Regions from separate parts of the Acidovorax sp. LjRoot194 genome, predicted to be linked through region 2. Evidence: predicted binding sites of a transcription regulator. Region 2 holds the regulator's gene; each other region holds the start of a gene.
The links. Region 2 encodes FNR, which switches genes on or off when oxygen is low (the NO sensors DNR and NnrR bind a similar motif). Its sites were predicted from a motif close to TTGATNNNNATCAA; they were not measured.

Region 1 (9,491 bases), 3.8 Mb from region 2:
AGCGACTTGGCCACGCCCGAGTCCTTGCCGCCACCCAGCCACTGGTTCGATGCCTGCTCGGCGGGCGGCACAAAGGCGTACAGCGCCAGGCTGGCCGGCACGGTGGGCGCCTCGGCCCCGCTCCACTTGGCGACGGACTTGACCTCGGCCGACTCGGCGGTCCAGGCAGCCTTGTGGCCGGTGTAGGCCTTGTCGGCATCGGCCAGCACCTGCACGAACTGCGCGAGGAAGCCGTCATGCTCCTTGGCAAAGGCCTTGGTCACGGCCAGGCCGTCGAACGTCGCCTTGCCGGTCTTGGCCGCGATCTGGCCCGACGTGATGATCACCTTGCCGTTGGTCTTGGCCTTGGCCAGCACCGGGTCCCACACAAAGGTCGCGTCGATGTCGCCGCGCCCCCAGGCCGCCAAGATCTCGGGCGGGCGCAGGTTCACGATCTGCACGCTCTTGGGGTCCACGCCCGCGTCCTGCAGCGCCACCAGCGCGTGGAAGTGCGTGGTCGACACAAAGGGCAGGCCGATCTTCTTGCCCTTCAGGTCCGCCAGCGTGTTCACGCCCGAGCCGTTGCGCGCCACCAGGGCCTCGGCATCGTTGATGTTGTCCAGCACCCAGAAAACCTCGATGGGCACGCCCTGCGAGATGGCCGATGCGAAGGGCGACGAGCCCGCCTCGCCGATGTGGATGGCGCCGGAGGCCAGCGCGCGCACCACCTCGGCGCCGCTGCCCAGCTTGCGGTAGGTGACCTTGTAGCCCGTGCGCTTTTCGACCTCGCGCGTTTCCTGTGCATGGCGCCACGGCACGACCATGTCCTGGTAGCCGATGACCACCTCGCGGGTCTGCGCCAGGGCACTGAAGCCCAATACCGTGCCTACCAGCAAGGCCGCGGCCTGGATGCTTTTTCTGCGTGTTGTCGTTGCCATGGGGGGAATGTCCTCTCGGGATGCGTCGGATGCGGCCACGGTGCGGCGCGGGTCCGCCCATGGCATGAGAGAAAAATTCTAGGCAGCGGGCCGTTGGCGGCTTGCACTGGTTTCGCACTTGGATATGCGAAAACCAACTAACCGCCAGCGCGGCATCTGTGCAGGGTCCTGCTCGCCCCACACCCCCGGTCAGCCGCCTGCGCCAGACCCCGCCAGCGGCCTTTGCCGCGACGCCACCAGCGCCCCCGCCCAGAGCGCACAGGCCGAGAACACCAGCCCGCGCGCCAGGCCGCCCGGGCCGTCGGCGATCCAGCCGACCACCGTGGGCCCGACGATCTGCCCGGCCGCGAACACGATGGTGAACGCGCTGATGCCGCTGGCCCACAGCACCTGGGGCAGGTTGTGGCGCACCAGCGCCGTGGTGGATGCGACCACCGACAGGAACACCCCGCCGAACAGCAAGCCCGATCCCAGCACCACCGGCCACGCGGACGTGAGCGCCGGCAGCACCGTGGCCACGCCCAGCAGGCCGTTGAGCAGCGCCAGCGCCTGCCCGCCCCGGCTGCGGTCCAGCAGGCCCGCCCAGATGCGCGAGGACAGCAGCACGGCCAGCCCCAGCAGCGCATAGAACCAGGTCACCGCGGTGCCGCTGGCGCCCTGCTCGCGCAGCAGCGCCACCACAAAGGTCATGTAGCCGATGTAGCCCACGCCAAACAGGCCGTAGCCCAGCAGCGCAGGCCCCAGGGCCCGCCAGCTCACCCGGGCGGGCGGATGTTGCAGGTTGAACGGCGTGGCAGGCGCTGCCGGTGCGGCCAGGGCCTGCAGGCGGCGCGCGGGCCACAGCAACACCGCGGTGGCACCGGCGCAGGCAACGGCCAGCGCCCACCAGGCCCACGTCCAGGCATGCGGCCCGGGCGCGGCCGCCAGCACTGCAGGCACCAGCAGCGCCGACAGGCTGATGCCCCAGCCCGTGCCGCCGTAGTACAGCCCCAGCAGCAGCCCTTCGCGCCCCGTCGCATGCGCACCCAGGCGCGCCGCCAGCAAACCACCGGCAATGAACACCAGCGCGCTGGCCCCACCGGCCAGCAGGCGCTGCACCAGCAGCGGCACCGCATCCACAAAAAAGCCGCTGAGCCCCATGAACACTGACGCCAGCACGGCGCCCGCCACCAGCACCTTGCCCGGCGCCACGCGCTGCAGCAGCCACGGTGTGGCCAGCGCGCCCAGCAGGTAGCCCAGCGCATTCACCGTGTTCATGGCCCCGGCCAGCGTGTAGGTCCAGCCCAGGTCCTCGCGCATGGGGGGCAGCAACAGCGCATACGCAAAGCGTGTGATGCCCAGCGACACCGCAGCGCCCATGGAGAGCGCCACCGCCAGCCACAGCGCGGGCAACGTGGCAGGCAACGTGGCCAAGGGCCGGACCGCGCCGGGCGGTGCAGGGTGGGAGGGCATGGCGTGCAATTTTGCCGCAGCCGCCTTTCGCGCGCTGGCCGGGCAGCGCCACGGCCCGCAGCGGGGCCGCTGGGACCAATAGCACAAAACCAGAGCCCTTGTTGACGCCAGTGCGCTGCACGTTTTGCGCTGCAGCATTAACCTTCGGCCTTCGACCGATGGCCCCTGCCGACGTTTTCAACCAACGCTTTATCTGGAAGTTTTCATCCCATGCCATTCCTGTCCGACCCCGTCCAAGCCGGTGACCTGCAACTGGCCAACCGCGTCGCCATGGCGCCGCTCACGCGCAACCGCTCGCCCAATGCCGTGCCCACTGACCTCGTGGCCACCTACTACACGCAGCGCGCCAGCGCCGGTCTGATCATTTCCGAGGCCACCGCCATCTCGCACCAGGGCCAGGGCTATGCCGACGTACCGGGCCTGTACGCGCCCGATCAGATCGCGGGCTGGAAGAAGGTCACCGAGTCCGTGCATGCCGCGGGCGGCAAGATCGTGGTGCAGTTGTGGCACGTGGGCCGCGTCTCGCACACCGACCTGCAGCCCGGCAACGCCGCACCCGTCGCACCGTCGGCCATCCAGGCCAAGACCAAGACCGTGCTGATCAAGGACGGCGTGCCCACCTTCACCGAAACATCGGTGCCCCGCGCGCTGGAGCTGTCCGAGCTGCCCGGCATCGTCGATGACTACCGCCGCGCCGCGCGTGCCGCCATCGACGCGGGCTTTGACGGTGTGGAAGTGCACGCCGCCAACGGCTACCTGATCGACCAGTTCCTCAAGACCGGTGCCAACCAGCGCACCGACGCGTACGGCGGCAGCATCGAGAACCGCGCCCGCCTGCTGCTCGAAGTGGTCAACGCCATCACCGCAGAGATCGGCGCCGGCCGCACCGGCATCCGCCTGTCGCCCGTCACGCCCGCCAACGACGTGGTGGACGCCGACCCGCAGCCGTTGTTCGACTACGTGGTGCGCCAGCTGGGCCCGCTGGGCCTGTCGTACATCCACGTGATCGAAGGCGCCACGGGCGGCCCGCGCGACATTCCGGACCGCCCCTTCGACTACACCGCGCTCAAGGCCGCATACCGCACAGCCGGCGGCCAGGGCGCGTGGATGGTGAACAACGCCTACGACAAGGCCCTGGCCGAAACGGCGCTGGCGAACGGCGCGGACATCGTGGCCTTCGGCCGCCCGTTCATCGCCAACCCGGACCTGGTGCAGCGCCTGCAAAAGGACGCGCCGCTGAACGAGGTGAACCGCGCCACGCTGTACGGCGGCGGTGCGGAGGGGTACACGGACTACCCTGCGCTGGCTGCTTGAGCGTGACACCGTCCGATCAATCCCAACCTTCGGATCGTTCCGCAAGCTGGCCCATCCCCCACCGTTCGGGCTGAGCTTGTCGAAGCCTTGCGCCGCGCTTCGACCAGCTCAGCGTGAACGGTGTGGGGGAGATCGACGGTCAAGGTTGTAGACACAGCCCACACTCCAGACACGGAAGGCTGTGAACGTCTGGGCACTGCGCTCGCCCTGTGCCCACCGCTCGCTCAACCCAGCCCGATCGGGCTCGGCGCCCGCATCACGATGCGGGTGAACAGGCGGTCATACGACGGGTCCCGCGCCGGGCCGTGCGCCAGCGGGTTGGCATTGCCTGCAAACGCGGCGTCGATGGCGGCCCAGTCGGCCTCCTCCAGACACTTCTGCGCGGCCGGCAGCACCACGGCCTCCTCCAGCCGCATGTGCTCCAGGTAAAAGCCGATATACCTGCGCAGCGCCTGTGCAAACACCTCGCGGCGCGACTCGCCCATCAGCTCCCAACCCAGCAGCAGGTGCTGCAGTTCGCGCACCGCTGCCTCGCCCCCTGCGTGTTCACGCTCCAGTTGTGCAATGGCGGCAGCGGCATCGGGCGAGCGTTCGGCCACCTTGGGGAACAGCCATTGCGATTCCTTGGGGTGGTGCTGGCGCTCGGGAAACTCGTCGATGTAGAACAGCATCGCGCGCATCACGTCGAAGAACGCGGCGGGTGCGTCGCCCGGCCCCTGGTCGAGCAACAGGCGCAGTGAATGCAGCACCGCCGCCAGCGACGCATGCTCTTCGCGAATGGTGCGCAGGCTGATGGACGGCATGGCAACTCTCCCGGGTGGACAACACAACAACAGCCCGAGAATGGCATGCAGCCGCGCCGCGGCGCATGACGCAGGTCAAACACTCCGCAACCAGCCACGCCACCGGCTCGGCAGCCGAGGCCGAAGCCAGAACGAAAGCGCTGGTGCGGCCCGCCCATGAAAAAAGCCCTGCAAGCTAAGAAAGCCTGCAGGGCCTGTGTGCCCGTGGCGCGGGCGGCGTCAGCGCGCTATATCAACGGGTGAGCAGTGCCCGGCCCGATGCACCGCCGGCCAGCGCCTGCCGCTGCTGCGCCGGAGCCGCCACAGGCGCATGGTGGGCTCCATGGTGCCCCGCACCGTGCCCCATCGAATCGGCCAGGCGGAACTGCTGCACCACCTGCGACAGGCGCGCGGCCTGCTCGCGCAGCGACTCGGCAGCGGCGGCGGACTGTTCCACCAGCGCCGCGTTCTGCTGCGTCATGCGGTCGATCTCGCCCACCGACTGGTTGACCTGGCCGATGCCGGCCGACTGTTCGGACGCCGCCGCGGTGATCTCGCCGATGATGTCGCCCACGCGCTGCACGCTGGCGACGATCTCCTTCATGGCCGTGCCCGCGCCTTCCACATGGCGCACGCCGCCGTCCACGGCCGCCACGCTGTTGTTGATCAGGCCCTTGATGTCGCTGGCCGCGGCCGCGCTGCGCTGGGCCAGGCTGCGCACCTCGCTGGCCACCACCGCAAAGCCCCGGCCCTGCTCGCCCGCACGGGCGGCCTCCACCGCGGCGTTCAGCGCCAGGATGTTGGTCTGGAAGGCGATGGAGTCGATCAGGCCGATGATGTCGCCGATCTTGCGGCTGGACGCCGAGATTTCCTGCATGCTGGAGACCGCCTGCTGCACCACCGAGCCGCCGTGCGTGGCGGTGTTCGATGCCGATGCGGCGAGCTGGTTGGCCATCTGCGAGGACGACGCCGTCTGCTGCACGGTGGACGTGAGCTGCGACAGCGAGGACACGGCCTCCTGTGCATTGCTGGCGGTCTGCTCGGTGCGCTGCGACAGGTCCTGGTTGCCCGTGGCGATCTCCTGGCTGGCCGTGGCGATGTTGCCGCTGGCATCACGCACCTGCGCCACCAGCGACCCCAGGCCCTGCTGCATCTCGCGCAGTGCGCGCTGCAGGTCGGCCACTTCGTCCTTGCCTTCGGCCTCGATCTTCTGCGACAGGTCGCCGCCCGCAATCGCCTGCGCCATGCGGCGGGCTTCTTCGAGCGGGTTGCAGATGGAGTTCATGTTCATGAGCGTGGTCGGCACCACCACCACCACGGTGATGAGCACCGCCAGCACGAAGAGCCACTTGGTCTCGCTCGATACGCGCGCCTGCTGCGCAATGGCCGTGTCCACATCGGCGCGCAGCACGGTGTCGAGCTCGCTCACGAGCGTGTCGGCCTGGTCGAACTCGGCCACGGCCTTGCCGCTCATTCGGTTGGCGATGGTGGCGGTGTCGTAGCCGCTGGCTTCGAGCTGGCGGGCCACGTGCCCGAAGAGATCGCGGTAGCTGTCCAGCTTGGCGATGACCTTGCGCACCACCACGTTGTCCGCGTCTTCCTCGCCTTCCAGGAACTTCGCGGCGATCTTCTTGGCCTTCTCCTGGCTGGCCAGCCACTTGGCGTGCGCGGCCTTCACGGCCTCGGTCTTTTCATAGCCGATGATCATGTCCTTTTCGTGCTGGCGGATGGCCCCCATCTCGCCGCGCAACTCGGCCATGTAGCCCACCTTGGCGAACGAGTTGTCCACGAAGTCCTGGCTCATGTCGTGGATGCGGAACATGCCCAGCATGCCTGCGCCACCGAGCAGGCCCAGCAGGCCCAGGACCACCGCAATGGCCCCCAGCATGCGCATTCGGATGGTGAACTGCCGCATGAACGAAAAGAGATTCATGATGTGTCGTCCTTGTATCGGTATGGAGAAGCCGCGAGCCGCGCCCCCGCGCTGCTCTGCAACAAAAAGTTGCAGTTTGCCAGACATCGATGACCGTGCTGTACGTATTTATCACATGCGCCACCGCTTCAGTAAGAGGGCATTCGCCATCACACTGACCGAGCTCAAGGCCATGGCCGCGCCGGCGACCACCGGGCTCAGATAACCCAGCGCCGCCAGGGGGATACCGGCCACGTTGTAAGCAAAGGCCCAGAACAGGTTCTGGCGGATCTTCATCACCGTGCGGTGCGATATGTCCAGCGCCGCCGCCACCAGCCGGGGGTCTCCGCGCATCAGGGTGATGCCGGCTGCATGCATGGCCACATCGGTGCCGTTGCCCATGGCCATGCCCACATCGGCTGCGGCCAACGCCGGTGCGTCGTTCACACCATCTCCCACCATAGCCACTGTCTTGCCGCCCGCCTGCAAAGCCACGACCTGCGCCGCCTTGTCCCCCGGCAACACCTCGGCCATCACCTCACCCGCCGCGGGGTCTAGGCCCAGCCGCCGGGCCATGGCTTCGGCCGCGCCCCGGTTGTCGCCCGAGATCATCACGGTGCGGATGCCCCGCGCCTTCAGTTGCGCCAGCGCTTCCCGCGCGCCGGGCTTGGGTTCGTCGCCAAAGGCCATCACGGCGCGCAGCACCAGGCCCCCTGCTCCGTGTGTGCCTTCTGCGCCCTGTGTACTGCGCTGGGCCACGGCCGACACGCTGGCGCCTTCGGCCTGCAATGCCTGGGCGCGCGCGGCCAGCGGACCCAGGTCAATGCCCAGCTCCTGCATCCAGCGCAGGCTGCCCACCAGGTAGCTCGCCCCCTGCACCTCACCCTCCGTGCCGCGGCCGGGCACGGCGCGCACGGCATCGGGCTGCGCCATGGGCAGGTCGCGCGCCCGGGCAGCGGCCACCACGGCGCGGGCCAGCGGGTGCTCGCTGCCGCTTTGCACCGCGGCCACGGCCGCCAGGACAACGCTTTCGTCCTGCCCCGCCACCACCTCGAACGCGGTGAGGCGCGGCTGCCCCACGGTGAGCGTGCCGGTCTTGTCGAAGGCCACCGTGTCCACCTTGTGCGCCAGCTCAAGCGCCTGCGCATCCTTGATGAGGATGCCGTGCTTCGCCGCCACGCCGGTGCCCGCCATGATGGCCGCGGGCGTGGCCAGGCCCAGCGCGCAGGGGCAGGCGATCACCAGCACCGCCACGGCGTGGATCAGCGCCACCTCCCCGCCCGCGCCGGCCCACAGCCAGCCCAGCAGGGTGAGCAGCGCCACGCCCAGCACCACCGGCACGAAGATGGCCGAGACCTCGTCCACCAAGCGCTGGATGGGCGCCTTGGCGGCCTGCGCGTCTTCCACCAGGCGGATGATGTGGGCCAGCACCGTCTCGGCGCCCACGGCGGTGACCGCCATCACGATGCGGCCGTCGCCGTTGATGGAGCCGCCTGTCAGGCCCGCGCCCACATCGCGCGCCACGGGCAGCGGTTCGCCGGTGAGCATGGATTCATCGACCTGCGTGTGGCCCTCGTGCACCGTGCCGTCCACCGGGATGCGCTCGCCCGGGCGCACCACCAGGCGGTCGCCCACCATCACCTCGGCCACGGGCACATCCGCCTCGCCGGCCTGGGTCAACAGGTGCACCACCTCGGGCCTGAGCGCGTGCAGCGCACGGATGGCCGCCGTGGTCTGGCGCTTGGCACGGGCCTCCAGCCACTTGCCCAGCAACACCAGCGTGATCACCACGGCCGAGGCCTCGAAGTACAGGTGCGGCACATGCCCGGGTTGCCCCGGGTGGCCCGCGGGCGCAGTGAGCCACAGCCACACCGACAGCCCCCAACCCGCGCTCGTGCCCAGCGCCACCAGCAGGTCCATGTTGCCCGCCAGCGCCTTCAGCGCATGCCAGCCGGCCTTGTAGAAGCGTGCGCCCAGAATGAACTGCACCGGCGTGGCCAGCGCGAACTGCACCCAGGCGGGCAGCATCCACTGCTGGCCGAAAAGGTCTCCCAACATGGGTACCACCAGCGGCGCCGACAGCAGCAGGCCGATGCCCACGGGCAGGAAGCCCGCCCAGGGCGACAGGTCTTCGGCAGTATCGGCCTGCCCGGCGGCACGCGGCTCGTAGCCGGCGTTGCGCACCGCGCGGCGCAGCAAGGTGTCCATGGCCGCCGCGTCTGCCGCACCGGCCGCCGCGCCCGGCGCCCAGGCCACGCGCGCGGACTCGGTGGCCAGGTTCACGGTGGCGTCCTGCACGCCGGGCACCTTGCGCAGCGCGCGCTCCACGCGCGACACGCAGCTGGCACAGGTCATGCCGCCGATGCCCAGGTCGAGCGAGTCCGTGACCGCGGCGAGGGGTGTGGGAGAGGTACCGATAGTGTTTGTCGTCATGTACTTATGAGTTCTGGGTTGCGTATGTCGCCCGCTGCCAACGCACCAGCGCGGCCGATGCCAGTGCACCCGTGGAACCGGCTGTGCCGGGCCACCGGGTGCGTCCCCTTCCCGAAGGAGAGCGGGGAAATGCGCAGCATCTCAGGGGGGTGCATGCTCTACCGTACACCTTGACATGATGGCAAGGTCAAGCGGCTCCGAGTCCTTCACGGCATGTTGTCCGATAGCACCGCCTTGCCCTGCAGCGCTCAATGGCCGCATGACGACCGGCCCCACACCCACCCAAAACACCACGCCCCCGCAACCCCGCACCGGCCAGGCCCCGCCCCCACTGGAGCGCGCCGAATTCCGCGAGCGGTTCCTGCAGGACTTCCGCGACCCGCGCTTTGCCGACGAGGCCCCCGATGCGCTCGACCGCATCGAGGCCATCGCCTGGCGCAACTACGACGAAGGCCGCAAGGCCCCGCGCACCCGCAAGGCCGGGCCGGGCTATGCCGACCCGGACTACGACCTGTCGGTGGATTGGATCGAGGCCAAGGAGCGCATCGACGCCGCCCGCACCCGCTGGGCCGACAAGGCAGCGCCAGCCCGCGCGCTGCTGGTGTGCGGATCGGCCCGCAACGACGGCACCTGCCCCGGCGAGATCTCCAAGAGCTGGCGCATGCTGAACATGGCGCGCGA
Region 2 (9,491 bases):
GATGTGCAGCGCACGGCCCATGCTGATGATGGCGCTCACGATGGCCCGATCGCCGTCGTCGTCGGGCAGGCCGCGCACGAAGGACTGGTCGATCTTGAGTTTGCTGATCGGCAGCTTCTTGAGGTACGCCAGGCTCGAATACCCCGTGCCGAAGTCATCGATGGCCAAGCCGATGCCCAGGCCCGCCAGCACACGCAGGCGCTGCTCCATCTCCAGCGCGTCCTGCAGCAAGATGGTTTCGGTCAGCTCCAGCTCCAGCAGCGTGGGCGGCAGCTGGTGCACGGCCAGCAGGCGCGTGATGCGGTCCACGAAGTCGGGCTGGCGGAACTCCAGCGCCGACACGTTCACCGAGATCACGATGGGCATGCCGCTGTGCATCCACTGCGCGGCCTCGCGCACCGCCTGCTCCATGACCCAGGCGCCCAGCGTCACGATGTAGCCCGACTCCTCGGCCAGCGGAATGAACTGCCCGGGCGACACCGCGCCGAATTCGGGGTCCGTCCAGCGGATCAGCGCCTCGGCCCCGGTGATGCGGCCGGTGGCCATGTTGACCTGCGGCTGGTAGTGCACTGCCATGCGGTCCTGCCCCAGCGCCTGGCGCATCGCGTGCTCCATCTGCATGCGCGACAGCAGGTTGGCGTTCATCTGCGGCTGGTAGAAGCCGTAGCTGCCCCGGCCGCGCTCCTTGACGCGGTACATGGCCGTGTCCGCCTGCTTGATGAGCTCGTCGAGCGTGGTGCCGTCCTGCGGGTACAGCGCCATGCCGATGCTGCACTGGATCGAAAAGCCCATGCCATCGAGCATGAAGGGCTTGAGCATGTCGTCCAGAATGCGGCGGGCCACGCTTTCGGCCACCACCGCGTCGCCGCCATGCAGGTAGATGACGAACTCGTCGCCGCCCAGTCGGCACAGCATGTCCGTCTGGCGCAGGCAGGCCTGCAGACGCTCGGCCACCAGTTGCAGCACCCGGTCGCCGAACGGGTGGCCCAGCGAGTCGTTGATGATCTTGAAACGGTCCAGGTCCAGGAACAATATGGCAAAGCCGGTGTCGCTCTGGCGCGCGCCCTGGATGGCCGTGTCCACGCGCTGCGACAGCAGCAGGCGGTTGGGCAGCCCGGTCAGCACGTCGCTGTAGGCCAGCTCTTCGATGCGCTTTTGTGCCGCGTGCTGCAGCGTCAAGTCGCGCATGAAGCCGATGCTCTGCACCAGCCGGCCCTCGTCGTCGCGCAGCGCCACCCAAGACAGCTGCACCGCGCAGTACGCACCGTTGTCTCGGGGCAGCCACAGCTCGCCCTCCCAGAAGCCGTCGCGCGCCCAGCCTTCCAAGACCTGCTCCATGAAGGCGATATCGGTGCCGCCGCCGAACAGCGAGGCCGCCATGCAGCCTTCGAAGGACTTGGCCGACGGCCCGACCAGGCGCTCGCACCCCGGGTTCATGCGCAGCACGCGGTGCTGGCTGTCGGCGATGAAGATCGCATCCAGGCTGGACTCGAACACGCGGGCCGCCAGGCGCAGGCTGGCCTGGATCTCGGTCTGGCGGGTGATGTCGCGGTACGAGTAGACGCGGCCCACGGGCCGCCCCTGGCTGAACTGCGGCACCGAGCGCAGCTCCAGCACCACGCCGCTTTTCAGCGTGAGGATGTCGGTGCTCTCCTGCATGGGCTCGCGCGCAATGGCGGCCATGCGGTCGTTGTACACCGCAGCGTCGCTCACCTGCGCGGCCATGTGGGCGTAGACCGCGGCATCGTCGCGCTCCAGCAGCAGGTCGCGCGGAATGCCCCACAGCTGCGCCAGGCGCTGGTTGAACGCGCGCACCTGGCCGTGCAGATTGCACACCAGCATGCCGTCGGCGGCGGAGTCGAGCGTGGCGCGCAGCTCGGACAGCAGGGTCTCCAGCTCGCGCTCGGTGGCGGCCTGGATGCTGCGGTCCAGCATGGTCACCATGAAGATGGTGTCGCCGGCCGGGCCATTGGGCACGCGGCTGACCTGGCGGTCCACCGGCACCAGGCTGCCGTCGGCCCGCAGCAGGCTGGTGTGCGAATGGATGCCGTCGGCCACCACATCGGCAGGCTCGCCCCAGAAAGCGACGTCCTGCGGCGTGGACGCCAGGCCGAGCACCGAGGTGCCCACCATGGCCGCCACGGGCGCACCGGCCAGCCGTTCAGCGGCAGCGTTGGCCCGCAGTATCAGCAGGCTGGATTCATCGACCAGCCACACGGCCTCCTGCAAGCCATCGAGCCAGCCGTGGGATTGCACGACCGTCACGCGCCGGCCTCTTCGGGGCCGGGGTTGACCGCTCGCTCAAAAAAGTAGCAGATGCGCTGGCGTGGCGACAGGTAGTCCAGCGCGTCGCGCGGCAACTGCGCCGGCTTGAGGCTGCGGCGAATGCCCAGCTCCGGCACGGTTTCCAGGTCCAGGATCGGCGCTTCTTCCTTGGGGATGCGCGAGTCGTGCACGATGACCTTGGGCCGCAGCGGGCGCGACGAGTTGACCGACGCGACGATGGCATACCGGTCGTTGACCAGCTGCACGATGGACCCCGGCGGGTACACGCCCATCATGCGGATGAAGGCCCCCAGCACGACGGAGTCGAACTTGGACTTGAGCTGCGCGAAGATGACCGACAGCGCCTCGTGCGGCGTGAGTGCATCCACGCCGTTGGCGGGGTTGCACATGCGGTCGTAGCGGTTGACCAGGGCCAGCACCTGGCTGGCGCGCCCGAGGTCCGGGCCCGACAGGCGCAGCGGGAACCCGCTGCCGTCGACCATTTCATGGTGCCGCGCCACGGCGGTGAGCACCGTGTCCGGAAAGCCCATGCGCATGGCGAATGCCACCGACTCCCCCACATGGGTCTCGTAGCGCGAGCGTTCCATCGGGATCATCGACGGCGTGACCTGCCGCAGGTTGGGCGGCAGCTTGAGCTTGCCCATGTCATGGATCAGCGCCGCGACGCCCAGGTCGTGCAGCTCCACGCTCTTCATGCCCAGGGCGCGGCCCAGCAGCAACGAGATGACCATGACGTTGATGGGGTGCAGGGCATTGCGCTCGCCCACGCCCTCGGACAGCAGCCGGATCACCGAGTCGCCGTTTTCCAGCAGCTCGGACACGCAGCCCGACACCAGGGCATCGCCCTTGGTGCGCGCCTGGTCGGGGTGTTCGGACACCACACGCTCCATGGCCTGGTACTGCCGGGTGGCCTCACCAAAGCGCTGGTCGCAGACAGCCAGTGCGCGGTTTTGCGCCTCCAGCAGCGCGCGGCGACGCGGTGCATCAGGGTCGGCCGCAGGGGCATTGCCGGCCGCATCGGCACCGCTGGGTGGTGCAGGCATTTCAGGCACCCGCCAGGCCGCAGGCACCAGCTCGCGCTGGTCGGGGTCGCTCTTTTTGGGAACGTAGCGCACCTCGGTCAGGCCGAGCTCGCGCAAGGTGGCGATCTGCTCCATCGACGCCACGCGAAAGCTGCTGACCGGGAACGGGTGATGCATCCAGCCCACATCGAGCTGGATGTACATGCCGACCCGCAGTTGGCTGATGTCGATGAGGATGGAAGAGTTCACTTCAGGGCGCGCGAAACATGGGGACTTGAATGCCACCGATAGTTACATAGATTATCGCCCTAACCCTGAGTGATCAATCCGTTGCTGCTGCACAGAGGCGACAGGGCAACACTTCATGCCGCAGGTCCTGTCACCGGGTGATTGCCCTGAGTCGGAGGGCGTATCCGATGGTGACCAGTGTGTGCCCAGTGCGTGCCCAGTGCGTGACAAACCGGCGCCGCGCGCTCCTTGGGCGGTGCCCGGCTACCGGCACCAGAGCGACGGCTTGTAGACCAGGTCCATCCAGAGCGCCCAGCCGGCCACCGCGCAGAGCAGGCCGCCGGCCACCCGCGTGCCCCCATTGGCTCGCCAGGTATGGAGCCGCGCCCGGAGCCGGCCCCACGCCCAGGGGCCGGCGGCCAGCCAGAGGCCGCTGCCCACGCCAAAAAGCGCCATGGCCAGCGCCCCTTGCACCGGACCGCCACTGAGCGCGGCCACCAGCAAGGCCGAATACAGCAGCCCGCAGGGCATCAGCGCCCACAGGAAACCCGCCAGCAGCACGCCCCCCGGGGCCTGGACCAGCGGGCGCACACGCGCCCACACCGCCCGGCCCGCCTGCTCCACCCACTGCGGCTGGCGTGCCTGCACCATGAGCATCAGGCCCCAGGCCATCACCGCCACATGCGCCAGGGTCCAGGCGGGGCGCAGCGCCATGGTGTGCTGGGTCAGCCATGCCAGGCTGTCCATGGCCAGGGCCGCGAGGGCGCCTGCCAGGGCATAGCCCGCCAGCCGGCCCGCGTGAAACGCCGCCGTGCGCTGCACCACGCCACCGCGCGGCAACCACCGCACCGGCTGCGCCACGGCACCCGCTGCAGAGCCGCCCCCCTGCCCCACCAGCGCCCCGCAAGGCGCAGAGCACATGGCCAGGCAGTGGGACCCGCCGGCAAGGCCCATGAGCAGGGCGGTCGAAGCTACCGTGAGCAGCATGGTGGGCAAGCGCCTGAAGGCACCCAGTGGGCCCGGGCGGTGCGGCCGGGCATCAGATGATGCGCGAGAACCGCGCCCGGTTGCGGTCTGCCTGCAGATAGCGGTCGAACACCATCGCGATGCCGCGCACGAAGAACCAGCCCATGGCAGTCACTGCGATGCCATCGGGGCGGATCTGCACCAGCCCCTGGCCGGCCATCTCCTCCAGCCGCTCGATCTCGGCCGCGAAGTAGCGCCGAAAGTCGATGAGCCACGCCTGCTCCAGCGGCTCGAACAGCAGCTCGCCCTGGCACATCAGCGCCATGATGACGGCGCGGCGCACCAGGTCGTCGCGGGTCAGCGCCAGGCCGCGCACCACCGGCAGCCGGCCCTGGTCCAGGAAGTCGTAGTACTCGTCCAGCGTCTTCGCGTTCTGGCTGTACGTCGCGCCCACACGGCCGATGGCGGATACCCCGAGGCCAATCAGGTCGCAGTCGGGCTGGGTGCTGTAGCCCTGGAAGTTGCGGTGCAGCCGGCCCTGGCGCTTGGCCACGGCCAGCGCGTCGTCGGGCAGCGCGAAGTGGTCCATGCCCACGTACACGTAGCCTGTGGCCATGAAGGCATCGAGCGAGCGTGACAGCATCGACACCTTGGCGCCGCCCATGGGCAGCTCGGCGGGGACGATGCGGCGCTGCGGCTTGAAGCGCTCGGGCAGGTGTGCGTAGGCATACAGCGCAATGCGGTCGGGCCGCAGTTGCACCACCTGGGCCAGCGTGCGGTCGAACGACTCGGGCGTCTGGCGCGGCAGGCCGTAGATGAGGTCGACGTTGATCGACTCGAAGCCCAGCGCGCGGGCCGATTCGACCAGCGAGAACACCTGCTCCGCGGGCTGGATGCGGTGCACGGCCTTCTGCACCTCGGGGTCGAAGTCCTGCACGCCGAAGCTCAGCCGGTTGAAGCCCAGCTCGGCCAGCACCGCCAGGCGCCTGGCATCCACCGTGCGCGGGTCCACCTCGATCGAATACTCGCCGCCCGGCGCCAGCGTGAAGCTGCGCTTGAGCATGGCCATGAGCTCGCGCAGGCCGTCGTCGGACAGGAACGTGGGCGAGCCCCCGCCCAGGTGCAGCTGGCTCACCACCTGCCCGGTGCCGCAGTGTGCGGTGTGCAGGTCGATCTCGCGGCTCAGGTAGCGCAGATAGACATCGGCGCGGTCATGGTGCTTGGTGATGATCTTGTTGCACGCACAGTAGTAGCACAGCGATTCGCAAAACGGAATGTGCACGTACAGGGACAGCGGCAGCGCCTTGGCCCCGGTGCCTGCGCGGCGCTGCTCCAGCGCAAGCACGTAGTCGTCCTGCCCGAAAGCCTCGACGAAGCGGTCGGCCGTGGGGTAGGAGGTATAGCGGGGCCCTGGCACATCGAAGCGGCGCAGCAGCTCGGGCGAAACAGCAGTCATTGGAAGCATCCTTGCGTACGCTGCCACTGTGCCGTAAGCTGTTCCTCACGTCCTTGATCTACGTCAAGTGATGCCACCAGCCGACCAGCGACAATTTGATGCATGTCAGTCGCCCACCCCCGGTCCGCAGCGAAGCCTCGCCACCACGGGGTGAAACGCCCGAACCCCAACCTGCTGTACCTATGAACCCGCTCACCATGAAAGTCGCCTGCTCCAACTGCAATCTGCGGGAGCTGTGCATGCCTGTCGGCCTGAGCGATGAGCAGTTGCAGCGCATCGACGAGGTCGTGGCCACCCGCCGCAAGGTCAAGCGCGGCACCACGCTGTTCCGCAACGGCGAGACCTTCACCTCGCTGTACGCCATCCGCACCGGCTTCTTCAAGACCTGCGTGGCGACCGAAGACGGCCGCGACCAGGTCACCGGTTTCCAGATGGCCGGGGAGATCATCGGCCTCGACGGCATCGTGAACGACCAGCACACCTGCGATGCCGTGGCGCTGGAAGACGCCGAAGTCTGCGTGATGCCGTTCGACCGCATCGAAGAACTCTCGCGCGAGGTCACGGCGCTGCAGCACCATGTGCACAAGATCATGAGCCGCGAGATCGTGCGCGAGCATGGCGTGATGCTGCTGTTGGGCAGCATGCGCGCCGAAGAGCGGCTGGCCGCATTCCTGCTGAACCTGGTGCAGCGCCTGCACGCACGGGGCTTCTCGCAGTCCGAGCTGGTGCTGCGCATGACGCGCGAAGAGATCGGCAGCTACCTGGGCCTCAAGCTCGAGACCGTGAGCCGCACGTTCTCCAAGTTCGTCGAAGAAGGCATCGTCGAGGTCAAGCAGCGCCATGTGCGCATCCTCGATACCGACGCGCTCAAGCGCATCGTGAACAGCCAGCAAGCCTGCCACTGAGCACCACCACAGGCCAGGACTTCGGCGCCGGCCTCGAGCCGGCGCTGTCGTTTTCAAAACGCCGTTTTCACCACCCGCAGTCTCCGCACACCTCGGCACATCAGGAGCACGACGTCTTGCGGCAATCGTCAGGGCGCTCCCCCGGCGGCACGGGACAGCGGTTCAGCTCGAACGGCGACATCGCCAGCAGCGTGGTCAGCGCGCTCGATGCCATCGTGACGGCCCAGAACGCGAAGAACGCGAGGGTATAGACCCCCTCGCGCGACAGTGCCAGGGGCTGGCCGAACCAGTGCAGGTCGTGCGGATCGACCAGGGCAAAGACCAGCATCTCCATCACGCCGGCCATCAAAAAGGCGGGCCAGGCAATCCACATCAGGCGTTGCGTCCACATACTTGCAGTCTCCTTCGCGGGGCGAACGGGCACGGCGGTACCGCAGGGGCCGCCGGTGCTCGCCGGTGTTGTTGTTCTCGTCTTCGCAGCCGGTCAGCCGGTGGGCGACTCAACGCGGCTGGTCCTGCACCGGCGTGGCGGCGTGGTTGCGGCCCTTCACGGCAGGCGCCAGGCTCTTGGCGGGGTTTTCCAGCGCCTTGTTGATCTCGATGCCCTGGCGGTAGTAGTCCTCCGCCACCACCGGGTCGGGGCGCGAGATGGCCAGCCACAGCGTGACGAAGCCGGCCACGATCACGATGGCGGGCCCGGCGATGACCAGCCAGACGTGGCCGAACTTCCACCACGGGGCGGCGGCGGGCGCGGCGCCCGGACCTGTGGAACTGGCAGAGATGGCTGGGCCGTTGCGGCCGATGGCGGGATTCGATGGCATGTCAGTACTCCTTGCAAATCTTCTCGGGCGGTGCAGCGCCTCAGCGCGGCACCAGGAAAACGGATTTCTCGGTCACATGGGCGGCTCGGTCCACCGCCTGCACGTCGAACTGCACCGCGTGCGAGCCCGGCGCGGCCGATCCGTACGGAATCTGCAGCCGCACCGCCACCCAGCGGGACTCCGCGGCACCGATGTCCACCTCGGCCTCCGAGGCCACTTCGAGCGCGGTCAGCCCGCGGGCGGCGATGCGGTAGCGCTGCGGCCCCTCGGTCGCATTCATGATCTGCAGGCGGTAGATGTTCTCGAGCTTGCCCCCGGCCACGATGCGTGACAGGGCTGCACGGTCGCGCACCACGTCCACCTTCAGCGGCGTGCGCGTGACCAGGCTGGCCAGCATGGCAAGACACAGCGCTGCCAGGATCGCGGTGTAGATCAGCACGCGGGGGCGCAGCACCCGGCGCAGCATCTGCGACTGGCTCCACCGGTTGGCCACGCCGTTTTGCGTGGAGTAGCGGATGAGCCCGCGCGGGTACTGCATCTTGTCCATCACGGTGTTGCAAGCGTCCACGCACAGCCCGCAGCCGATGCACTCGTACTGCAGCCCGTTGCGGATGTCGATACCCACCGGACACACCTGCACGCACAGCGAGCAGTCGATGCAGTCGCCCAGGTCCTGGGCCTTGTAGTCGATGCCCTTCTTGCGCGGGCCGCGCTGCTCGCCCCGCTCGGGGTCGTAGCTCACCACCAGCGTGTCCTTGTCGAACATCGCGCTCTGAAAGCGCGCATAGGGGCACATGTACTTGCAGACCTGCTCGCGCATGTAGCCCGCGTTGCCGTAGGTGGCAAAGCCGTAGAACAGCACCCAGAACATCTGCCACCCGCCCGAGAAGGCCAGCAGCTCGCTGCCCAGCGTGCGGATGGGCACGAAGTAGCCCACGAAGGTAAAACCCGTCCACAGCGCCACCGACATCCACGCCAGCTGCTTGAGCGACTTCTTCACCGCCTTCTCTGCCGTCCACGGCCCCTTGTCCAGCCGCAGCCGCGCGCTGCGGTCCCCCTCGATCCTGTGCTCGATCCACATGAACATCTCGGTGTAGACCGTCTGCGGGCACGCAAAGCCGCACCACAGCCGCCCCGCCACTGCGGTGAACAGGAACAGCGACATCGCCGAGATGATGAGCAGGCCCGTGAGGTAGATGAAGTCCTGCGGGTACAGCACCAGGCCGAAGATGTAAAAGCGCCGCGCACCCAGGTCGAACAGCACCATCTGGCGCTGCCCCCACTCGAACCATGGCAGCCCGTAGAACACGAGCTGCGTGAGGAACACCATGGCCCAGCGCCAGCGCGCGAACACGCCGCTGATGGAGCGGGGGTAGATCTTCTTTTGCGCCTCGTACAGCGAGACGATCTCGCCCTGGGACGACGACGCATCGGCCGCGACCGCCGCGATGGGGATGACCTTGCGGGCAGGCCCGCTGGGTGGCTTCATGGTGTGGCTCGTGGTGCTGGCTTTTGAAACGGTGAGGCCCTGGCTGGCGGGAGGGATGCGCGGTGCGGACCGCAGGGCGGCGCTGGCTGTCGCGCCGCCCGGCGTGGTCAGGTGCCCGGGCCTACCTGGCCGCCGCCACCTGCTTGCCCGAGAGGCTCCACACGTAGGCCGACAGCACGCCGATCTGCGCTTCGGTCAGCTTGTCCGCCTGCGCAGGCATCTGGTTGGTCTTGCCGTTGTTGATCATGGCGGTGATGGCGGCTTCGCCCCAGCCGTGCAGCCAGATGTCATCGGTCAGGTTGGGCGCACCCAGGGCCT
Region 3 (9,491 bases), 1.6 Mb from region 2:
GCTGGAGGCCGCCAACACCCGTTTCGGCCTGGCCCTGGCCGAGGACGAGATCGACTATCTGGTCAACGCCTTCACGGGCCTGGCGCGCAACCCCACCGATGTGGAGCTGATGATGTTCGCGCAGGCCAACAGCGAGCACTGCCGCCACAAGATCTTCAACGCCCAGTTCACCATCGACGGCGTGGCGCAGGACAAATCGCTCTTCGGCATGATCCGCAACACCCACCAGCTGGCACCCCAGCACACGGTGATCGCGTATTCGGACAACGCCTCGGTCATGGAAGGCGGCGAGGTCGAGCGGTTTGTGGCCAAAATGGCCTCTACCGCTGATTCAGCGGGCGCTACCAGCTATCAAAAGAGTAGCGCCACCCAGCACGTGCTGATGAAGGTGGAAACGCACAACCACCCCACGGCCATCTCGCCCTTCCCGGGCGCATCGACCGGCGCGGGCGGCGAGATCCGCGACGAAGGCGCCACCGGCCGGGGCTCCAAGCCCAAGGCGGGCCTCACGGGCTTCACCGTGTCCAAGCTCTGGGGCAGCACCGTGGGCAAGCCCGAGCACATCGCCAGTCCGCTGCAGATCATGGTGGAAGGGCCCCTGGGCGGCGCGGCGTTCAACAACGAATTCGGCCGCCCCAACCTGGCTGGGTACTTCCGCGAATACGAACAGGAAGTCGCCGGCGTGCAGCGCGGCTACCACAAGCCCATCATGATCTCCGGCGGCGTGGGCGTGATCGACGCGGGCCTGACGACCAAGATCGAATTCCCTGCCGGCTCGCTGCTCATCCAGCTGGGCGGCCCCGGCATGCGCATCGGCATGGGCGGCAGTGCTGCCAGCTCCATGGCCAGCGGCACCAATGCGGCCGAGCTCGACTTCGACTCCGTGCAGCGCGGCAACCCCGAGATCGAGCGCCGTGCGCAGGAGGTTATCAACCACTGCTGGGCCCAAGGTGCCAATAACCCCATCCTCGCCATCCACGACGTGGGTGCGGGCGGCCTGTCCAACGCCTTCCCCGAGCTGACCAACGACGCCGGCCGCGGCGCGCGCTTCGACCTGCGCGCCGTGCCGCTCGAAGAATCGGGCATGGCGCCCAAGGAAATCTGGAGCAACGAAAGCCAGGAGCGCTACGTGCTGGCCATCGCGCCCGAGTCGCTGCCCCTGTTCAAGGCGTTCTGCGAACGCGAGCGCTGCCCCTTCGCCGTGATCGGCACGGCCACCGAAGAGCGCCAGTTGGTGCTGGAAGACACCGCCGTGGTGGCGGGCGACCAGAAGCTGCCGGTGGACATGCCCATGAACGTGCTGCTGGGCAAGCCGCCCAAGATGCACCGCGACGTGGCCACCGTGCAGCGCCAGTTCGCGCCCATGGACCTGACCGGCGTGCCGCTGCAAAAGGCCGTGATCGACGTGCTGGCCCACCCCACGGTGGCGTCCAAGCGCTTTCTCATCACCATCGGCGACCGCACGGTGGGCGGCCTGTCGCACCGCGACCAGATGGTCGGCCCCTGGCAAGTGCCGGTGGCGGACTGCGCCGTGACGCTGGCCGATTACAAGGGCTTTGCCGGCGAAGCGATGAGCATGGGCGAGCGCACGCCGCTGGCCGCCATCAACGCACCCGCATCGGGCCGCATGGCGGTGGCCGAGGCCATCACCAACCTGCTGGCCGCACCCATCGAGCTGCCGCGTGTGAAGCTGTCGGCCAACTGGATGGCCGCGTGTGGCGAGCCCGGCGAAGACGCCGCGCTGTACGAGACCGTGAAGGCCGTGGGCATGGAGCTGTGCCCCGCTTTGGGCATCAGCATCCCCGTGGGCAAGGACAGCCTGTCCATGCGCACTCAGTGGTCGGAGGGCGCGGACAAGAAGAAGGTGACTTCCCCGGTCAGCCTGATCGTGAGCGCGTTCGCCTCGCTGTCCGACGTGCGCGGCACGCTCACGCCCCAGCTCGATGCCACCGAGGACGACACCACGCTGGTGCTGATCGATCTGGGCAAGGGCCAGAACCGCATGGCCGGCAGCATCCTGGGCCAGACGCTGGATCAGAGCGGCGACGTGGTGCCCGACCTGGACGACCCGCAGGACCTGGTCAACACCGTCAACGCCGTGAACGCGCTGCGCGCCCAGGGCCGCATCCTGGCGTACCACGACCGCAGCGACGGCGGCCTGCTGGCAGCCGCGGCCGAGATGGCCTTTGCCGGCCATGTGGGCGTGTCGCTCAACGTGGACCTGCTGGTCACCGAAGGCGACGGCATCAGCGACAGCCGCATGGAAACCGGCGACGCCAAGAACTGGGCGCAGCAGGTCGGCGCACGCCGCGAAGAACTCACGCTCAAGGCCCTGTTCAACGAAGAACTGGGCGTGGTGCTGCAGGTGCGCACCGCAGAGCGCAACGATGTCATGCAGGTGCTGCGCGAGCACGGCCTGTCCAAATTCAGCCACTTTGTCGGCAAGACGCGTCCGCAGTCGTCGAGCATCGACGCCGGCAAGGGCGAGTTGCAGGTCTGGCGCGACGCCAAGGCCGTGTTCAGCGCCAAGCTCACCGACCTGCACCAGGTGTGGGACGCCGTGAGCTGGAAGATCTGCCAGCAGCGCGACAACCCCGCCAACGCGGATGCCGAGCACGCCACCGCGGGCGAGGCCACCGACCCCGGCATGCACGTGCACCTTACGTTCGACGCGGCCGAGAACGTGGCTGCGCCGTTCCTGAACCTGGCCAAACCCCGGGTCGCCATCCTGCGCGAGCAGGGCGTGAACTCGCACATCGAGATGGCCTACACCTTCACCGAGGCGGGTTTCGAGGCGTACGACGTGCACATGACCGACCTGCAGACCGGCCGCGTCAAGCTCGAAGATTTCAAGGGCGTGGTCGCCTGCGGCGGCTTCAGCTACGGCGACACGCTGGGCGCCGGCATCGGCTGGGCACGCTCGATCACCTTCAACCCGGTGCTGTCCGAGCAGTTCCAAGGCTTCTTCGGCCGCACGGACACCTTCGGCCTGGGCGTGTGCAACGGCTGCCAGATGTTTGCCGAGCTGGCCGACATCATCCCCGGTGCGCAGGACTGGCCGCGCTTCACCACCAACCAGAGCGAGCGCTTCGAGGCCCGCCTGTCGATGGTGGAAGTGCTGGAATCCCCCAGCCTCTTCTTTGCCGGTATGGCGGGCAGCCGCCTGCCGATTGCAGTGGCGCATGGCGAGGGCTATGCCAACTTCAAGTTCCGCGGCAACGCGGCGCAGGCCATCGGCGCGATGCGCTTCGTGGACAACCACGGCGCGCCCAACGAGCAGTACCCGTTCAACCCCAACGGCAGCACGGGCGGCCTGACCGGCGTGACCACGGCGGACGGCCGCTTCACGGCCATCATGCCGCACCCCGAGCGCGTGTTCCGCAACGTGCAGATGAGCTGGACCAGCGGCGACCGCAGCGAGCTGAGCCCCTGGATGCGCATCTGGCGCAATGCGCGCAAGTGGGTGGGATAAGGGCTGGGTGAGGGCTCAGGCTTGGCGGGTGCCAGCGACGCTGGCTGGTGCATTCCAGCCGGCAGGAGCCTGGTTCACCTGACTTGACGCCGGGCCCTTGGCCTGCTGATCGGGCAGAGTCCGGGCCCACAGCATCGCGCCGCTAGAAGCGGCCTGCGGGTAGCTTCAGCCGTCTTCAGTCCACCACCGGACGCTGGTACATCAGCAGCCGCCCCTTGTAGGCGGGCGCGGTATCCAGCGCAGGGTGGTCCAGCCGCTCTTCGACCACTTCGAACCGGTGCACGGCCATCTGCTTGTGGAAGGTGGATCGATTGCCCCGGTTCGGGTCCACGATCCAGATCTGCGCGCCGCTGCCGGCATGGCGGTCCAGAAAGGCCGCGAGCGATGCGCGCGCATCGCGTTCGTACAGCACGTCGCTGCCCATGATCAGGTCGAAATGGCCCTGCACCGCACCCGCCTGGGCATGGCCGTGGTTGTGTTTGTGGTGGTCCGCACCCCAGTGCCCGGTGCGGTACCGCAGGGGCGACAGGCCGTTGAGGCGCGTGTTCTCCTGCAGGAACTGCTGGGCCATCGGATGGCAGTCGCTGGCGGTGACGTCCACGCCGCGGCGGTGGCACACCAGGCTGGCCAGGCCAAGGCCGCAGCCGATCTCCAGCACGCGCTCTCCGGTCTGCAAAGGCCGGCTGGCCATGCGTTGCGCCAGCTGCGCACCCGAAGGCCACAGCAGGCCGAACAGCGGCCAGGCGGCCGATGAGATGCCCAGGGCTTCGGCGGCACCGTCGGGGTCGCTGAATTGCTGCTTGTCCAGCAGCGAACGGATGATCAGGTCGGCAACGCCGGCGATGGCGATGTCTTCCTGCTTGGTGAGATAGCCTGGCATGGCGGGGCGCGAAGCCCGTCCAAGCGCTGGCTTGCAGGGACCCCCTCGAGTGGGTGGGTGAAGCAGCCAGTATGCGCCTTGCCGCGGCGTGGCCGCCGGGCGGCGCCAGCCTTGCGCCCGGCGGGCTCTGGGACTGCATGGCTGGCGGCGCCGCGGTGGCCGCCGCCGCGTTGCTATAGTGCAGCCCACAGCGGCGGTGCGGCAAGCCCGCGCCCGAGGCCGTTTTGGCGGGCACCACGGCGCCGTGCGACCCGCTGGACAACCTCATCCACAACCATTTTCTTCAAGGATTCCCCATGGCCTCTGGCAGCTTGCTGGCCCTGCTCGACGATATCGCCACCATCCTCGACGATGTGGCGCTGATGACCAAGGTCGCAGCCAAGAAGAGCGCGGCCATGGCCGACGACGTGTCGGTCATGACCAAGGTGGCCGCGCAGAAGACGGCCGGGGTGCTGGGGGACGACCTGGCGCTCAACGCCCAGCAGGTCACCGGCGTGCGGGCCGAGCGCGAGATTCCCGTGGTCTGGGCCGTGGCCAAGGGGTCGATGATCAACAAGGTCATCCTGGTGCCCGCAGCGCTGCTCATCAGCGCGTTTGCGCCCTGGGCCGTGACCCCGTTGCTGATGATCGGCGGCGCCTTCCTGTGCTTCGAGGGGTTTGAGAAGGTGGCGCACAAGCTGCTGCACGCACCCCATGAAGACGCGGCCGAACGCGAAAGCCACGCCCAGGCCAACGCCAACCCGGCGGTGGACCTAGTGGCTTTCGAGAAGGACAAGGTCAAAGGCGCCGTGCGCACCGACTTCATCCTGTCGGCAGAAATCATCGCCATCACGCTGGGCACGGTAGCCAACGCGCCGTTCTCGCAGCAGGTGGCCGTGCTGTCCGGCATCGCCGTCATCATGACCATCGGCGTATACGGTTTGGTGGCCGGCATCGTCAAGCTGGATGACCTGGGCCTGTGGCTCAGCCGCAAGGCCAGCAGCGCGGCGCAGGCCGTGGGCAACGGCATTTTGCGTGCAGCGCCCTGGCTGATGAAGGGCCTGTCCATCGCCGGCACGGCGGCCATGTTCCTCGTGGGCGGTGGCATCCTGGTGCACGGCGTGCCGGCCCTGCACCACGCCGTCGAAGGAACGGGCGCGGCCGCCGCACAGTGGCCGGTGGGTGGCCTGTGGGCAGTCCTGGTGCCCAACCTGCTCAACGCCGTGGTCGGCATCATCGCCGGGGGGCTGGTGCTGGCCGCGGTGACGTTGGTCAAGCGCGTGCGGGGCAAGTCGGCGGCGCATTGAGTGCTGTGCAGGGCCGCCCCTGGCAGTGTGGCAAGGCCTGCAGATGCAGGCCTTTGTTCTTTCTTGATGTATGTCTAAGGGCGGGTGAGCGGGCCTTGAGATAGGGCAAGACCGGCGGGCGGCCGCAGCAGTTCAATGGATGCACGGGGGTCGTCCCCGTCCAACCGATGTGAACTGAACATGAAAAAGAACCTGCTGGCTGTCGTTGCCCTGTGTGTCCTGTCCTCTGGCGCTGCCATGGCGCAACAGGCCGAAGGCCCCTGGATGGTCCGTGCCCGTGCCGTGCACCTGGACAGCGCCAACAAGGACAGCACGCCCCTGGGCCTTGCCATCAACGACAAGACGATTCCTGAAGTCGACGTCACCTACTTCTTCAACCAGAACATCGCGGCCGAGCTGATCCTGACCGTGCCGCAAAAGCACACGCTTAGCGCCGGTGGCACCGCCATCGGCTCGCTCAAGCACCTGCCGCCCACGCTGCTGGTGCAGTACCACTTCAACGCGCCCGGCTTCAAGCCCTATGTGGGCGCGGGCGTGAACTACACGCGCTTTTCCGGCGTGCGCCTGCCCGCGGGCGTGGACATTGACCGCAACAGCGTCGGCCCCGCGCTGCAGGTGGGTGTGGACATTCCGCTGGCCAAGAATCTATACCTCAACTTCGATGTGAAGAAAGTCTTCATCAAGACCGATGTGTCGGCCGGCGGCGCGAAGCTGGGCACCTTCAAGGCCGACCCGGTGCTGGTGGGCGTGGGCCTGGGCTGGAGGTTCTAGGGGCTCCCCCTGAGGCGCTGCGCGCCTGCGTGGCAGTGCCAGAGGCACGGCCTCTTCGGCCTGTCCAAGCCTGCGCAGGCAGGCTTGGAGCCGCAGGCCTCAGCCCCTGAGGGGGACACCTCCTGTGGACCGGCAACGCCGGGCCCACGGTGGCGCTGGCCTGGGCAGCGCCGGCATTGATCGGGCGTGGCGGTTGACGGCTGGCTTGCATGCCATGGTCAGCACACCGTGCGTCCCGATCTGGCTATCTCCACCAGCGTCACCAACGTGCGAGTGTCAGGCCAACAGTCCGCAGCCCACCGGCTTGAGCACGCGTTCGGTGGATGCCGGGTACTTGGCCAGCTTGGACGCAGGCCTGCGCGGGCGCTGCACCAGGTCACCGCCGCAGTTGGGGCAGATGTGGTCGAGACGCGTGCCGGCGCAGTCACGGCAGAAGGTGCATTCGAAGGTGCAGATGCGGGCGTCGGTGGAGTCGGGCGGCAAATCTTTGTTGCAGCATTCGCAGTTGGGTCGCAGCTCGAGCATGGGTGTCCTTGGGTGGTAGTAAGGATGAAGATGGGGAAGTGGCGGTGCCAAGCGTATGCCAAGCCTTTGCTGCAGGGCAAGGTGCCGATGGGGTGTGCACCGGCAGTCCAGCCCACTGCGCCAGCGCGCGCCTCGGTCCTTTGTCAGTGGCTCCACGCCGCCGCAACGCAGCTACGCAGCTACGGCTTGCGGCCTTGCGGTGGCGCTGGCGCGGCAAGCACCACCTCGGCACCCCACATCCGCTTCCACAGCCAGGGCAGAGCAGTGGCCAGGTCCGGGCGCTGCATCTGCAGCGTGGCGGCGCGTTGGCCTGTCGCCATCTCTGCGGGTGTGCCCAGGTTGAAGTGAAAGCTGTAGGTGGGCTCGTTGCCCATGCGCAGGTCGGTGATGAAGACGTCGCCCCCGGCGTCTTCACTCATTTTGAAGAAGCCGTGGCTGAATCGGGCCACGCGGTCCACCAAGGCGTTGTCTTGGTAGCGTGTGTACAGATGCCCGCCCCGCTCGTGGGCGGTCCACCGCACGGGGCGGCCGCCATCCAGCAGCGAGTAGTAGCCTTCGTAGTAGTGCGTGGGCGTCATGGCGACGGCGCGCCACAGCACGGTGTTGAAAGGTGCCGGCGTGACGAGCAACTGCCCGGGCGTGAGATGCGGCACCGGCGCGGACGCCAGCACCTGGCGGGTGACGATCTGCTGCGCGGCCACGCCCCAGGCCAGGTAAGCCGTGCTGAGCACCAACCCCGCCCGAGCCCAGGCGATGCCGCGTCCCTGGCGCATGCTCAGCGCAAACCCCACGCCTAGCAGCAGCGGCACGGTGTACAGCGGGTCGATGATGAACACGCTGCCCACGGCATACGGCGTGTCGGTGAAGGGCCGCAGCAGCTGCGTGCCGTACACCGTCATCCAGTCCAGCAGCGGGTGGGTGATGAGGGCGAGCCACAGGGCCAGCCACCAGCGCGTGAACAGGTCCGCTTCGCGGTGCAGGCGCGACACCAGCCATGCCATCGGCACCGACAGCAGCGTCAGGTAGAACAGGGCATGGCTTGCCGCGCGGTGCAGCACCATGTTCAGGATGGCATCGCCGTGGCTGACGAAGGCATCGAGGTCAGGCAGCGTGCCGGCAATGCCGCCCCACAGCGCGGCCTTCCACACGGCGGTGCGGCGGCCCAGGGTGGCGATGGCGACAGAGGAGCCCAGAACGAGTTGGGTGACGGAATCCATGCGGGCGTGTGGTGCGGATGCGGAGCAGGGTGGGGGGATGGAGGGTGGGGGCGATGGCTGGTGATGTCACCGTCGCCGTTCGACCCTATCAGGTCTGCACGACGATCGGGAATTCTCCCCGCACGCCGTCGGCCGCGGGGGCGAAGCGGACCGTGAGCGCCGCACGCTCCTTTTCGCCCAGACGGCTCCAGAGGTAGTCGCGCGCATTGCCGGCGTCGCCCGCCACGTACATCTGCGTGGTCAGCAGTTCGCGCCCTGGCAGCCGCACCTTGAAGTGGATGTGCGGCGTGCGGCCGGTGTACGGCGCGGGCCGTATGGTGCGAAAGCGGTAGCGCCCGTCGCGCCCCAGCACCACGCGGCCAAAGCCCTGGAAGGCCGGTGCCGCCTTGCCGCCGTCGCCCGGGTGGTGGTAGTGGCCGTCGGCATCGCACTGCCAGATCTCGACCGTGCCGCCCGACAGCGGCACGCCCTGCGTGTCGGTGACCCGGCCTTCCACCCAGACAGCCTCACCCTGGGTATAGCGCAGCATCCCGTTGCGCAGCAGGTCGCCGTCGCTGTCGGCCGGGATGTCCACGGGGTAGTAGGGCCCTTCGGTCTGGCGCGGCGTGGGCATGGTGCGGGCCTGGGCCGCTGCGGGCTGCACCAGCGCCGGCGCGGCGACCAGGGCAGCACCCCGCAGGCCCTGCTGCAGCCACTGGCGGCGTGTGGTGGCGATGGGGGCGGTGGAGGCAGGGTGCAGTGGCGAAAGACTCGGAGTGGCAATGTCGGGCATCGTGGGCTCCTGCCTGGGGCGGCTGCGGGTAGTGATCGGCTCCGTGTGGGTCGCACGGCGGTAGGAGCCGCCCGACGCGCAAAAAGTGCCGCAGTGTCGTGCAGGCCGGTGAGGGCTGCGAGGGCGCCCTTTGCGCCGCAGGCAACGGGGAAATGACCTACACGCAGCATCATCCCGCCGCCGCAGAATGTCCCGGCGGTCGTGGGGTTATATTGCCTTTCACGGTCCAGCCTGCGTGCGGGATGGTCGGCTCGGAGACTGTAGGCTCTACGGCGGTTCCGCTCTTTCACCAGCAGTGGCAAGCCATGCCGCGCGAGACGCTTCAAGATCCATGCCTTTGCCCAGCCCCTCCGATGACGCTACCGATGACATTGCGCGCGGTCTGAACCAGCGCCCTGCCAGCATCTCCCCCAAGTACTTCTACGACCAGCACGGCTCAGAGCTCTTCGAAGAGATCACACGGTTGCCCGAGTACTACCCCACTCGCACCGAAACCGCGCTCATGCAGCAGCACGCAGACAGCATTGGCCGGGCCGTGGGCCCGGGCCGTACGCTGATCGAGCTGGGC

Region 1: a site for FNR is predicted at 4,552-4,565, ahead of ACSQ3N_RS00395 (hemerythrin domain-containing protein). Genes of this name have one in related genera too.
Region 3: a site for FNR is predicted at 5,702-5,715, ahead of ACSQ3N_RS10530 (OmpW/AlkL family protein). Genes of this name have one in related genera too.

Annotation. Positions count from the first base shown of each region.
Region 1 covers NZ_CAXUQB020000001.1:84,164-93,654, reverse strand. The annotation lists gene tauA (taurine ABC transporter substrate-binding protein) at 1-917, opposite strand, end outside; gene ACSQ3N_RS00405 (YbfB/YjiJ family MFS transporter) at 1,107-2,369, opposite strand; gene ACSQ3N_RS00400 (alkene reductase) at 2,580-3,683, shown strand; gene ACSQ3N_RS00395 (hemerythrin domain-containing protein) at 3,908-4,486, opposite strand; gene ACSQ3N_RS00390 (methyl-accepting chemotaxis protein) at 4,719-6,398, opposite strand; gene ACSQ3N_RS00385 (heavy metal translocating P-type ATPase) at 6,510-8,810, opposite strand; gene ACSQ3N_RS00380 (flavodoxin family protein) at 9,070-9,491, shown strand, end outside.
Region 2 covers NZ_CAXUQB020000001.1:3,913,471-3,922,961, forward strand. The annotation lists gene ACSQ3N_RS17730 (EAL domain-containing protein) at 1-2,265, opposite strand, end outside; gene ACSQ3N_RS17735 (HD-GYP domain-containing protein) at 2,262-3,557, opposite strand; gene ACSQ3N_RS17740 (sulfite exporter TauE/SafE family protein) at 3,801-4,523, opposite strand; gene hemN (oxygen-independent coproporphyrinogen III oxidase) at 4,576-5,958, opposite strand; gene fnr (fumarate/nitrate reduction transcriptional regulator Fnr) at 6,141-6,863, shown strand; gene ACSQ3N_RS17755 (hypothetical protein) at 6,964-7,254, opposite strand; gene ACSQ3N_RS17760 (FixH family protein) at 7,364-7,684, opposite strand; gene ccoG (cytochrome c oxidase accessory protein CcoG) at 7,725-9,173, opposite strand; gene ccoP (cytochrome-c oxidase, cbb3-type subunit III) at 9,295-9,491, opposite strand, start outside.
Region 3 covers NZ_CAXUQB020000001.1:2,333,570-2,343,060, forward strand. The annotation lists gene purL (phosphoribosylformylglycinamidine synthase) at 1-3,472, shown strand, start outside; gene ACSQ3N_RS10520 (class I SAM-dependent methyltransferase) at 3,648-4,352, opposite strand; gene ACSQ3N_RS10525 (DUF808 domain-containing protein) at 4,649-5,638, shown strand; gene ACSQ3N_RS10530 (OmpW/AlkL family protein) at 5,819-6,409, shown strand; gene ACSQ3N_RS10535 (DUF1272 domain-containing protein) at 6,686-6,934, opposite strand; gene ACSQ3N_RS10540 (metal-dependent hydrolase) at 7,114-8,151, opposite strand; gene ACSQ3N_RS10545 (protocatechuate 3,4-dioxygenase) at 8,240-8,923, opposite strand; gene egtD (L-histidine N(alpha)-methyltransferase) at 9,255-9,491, shown strand, end outside.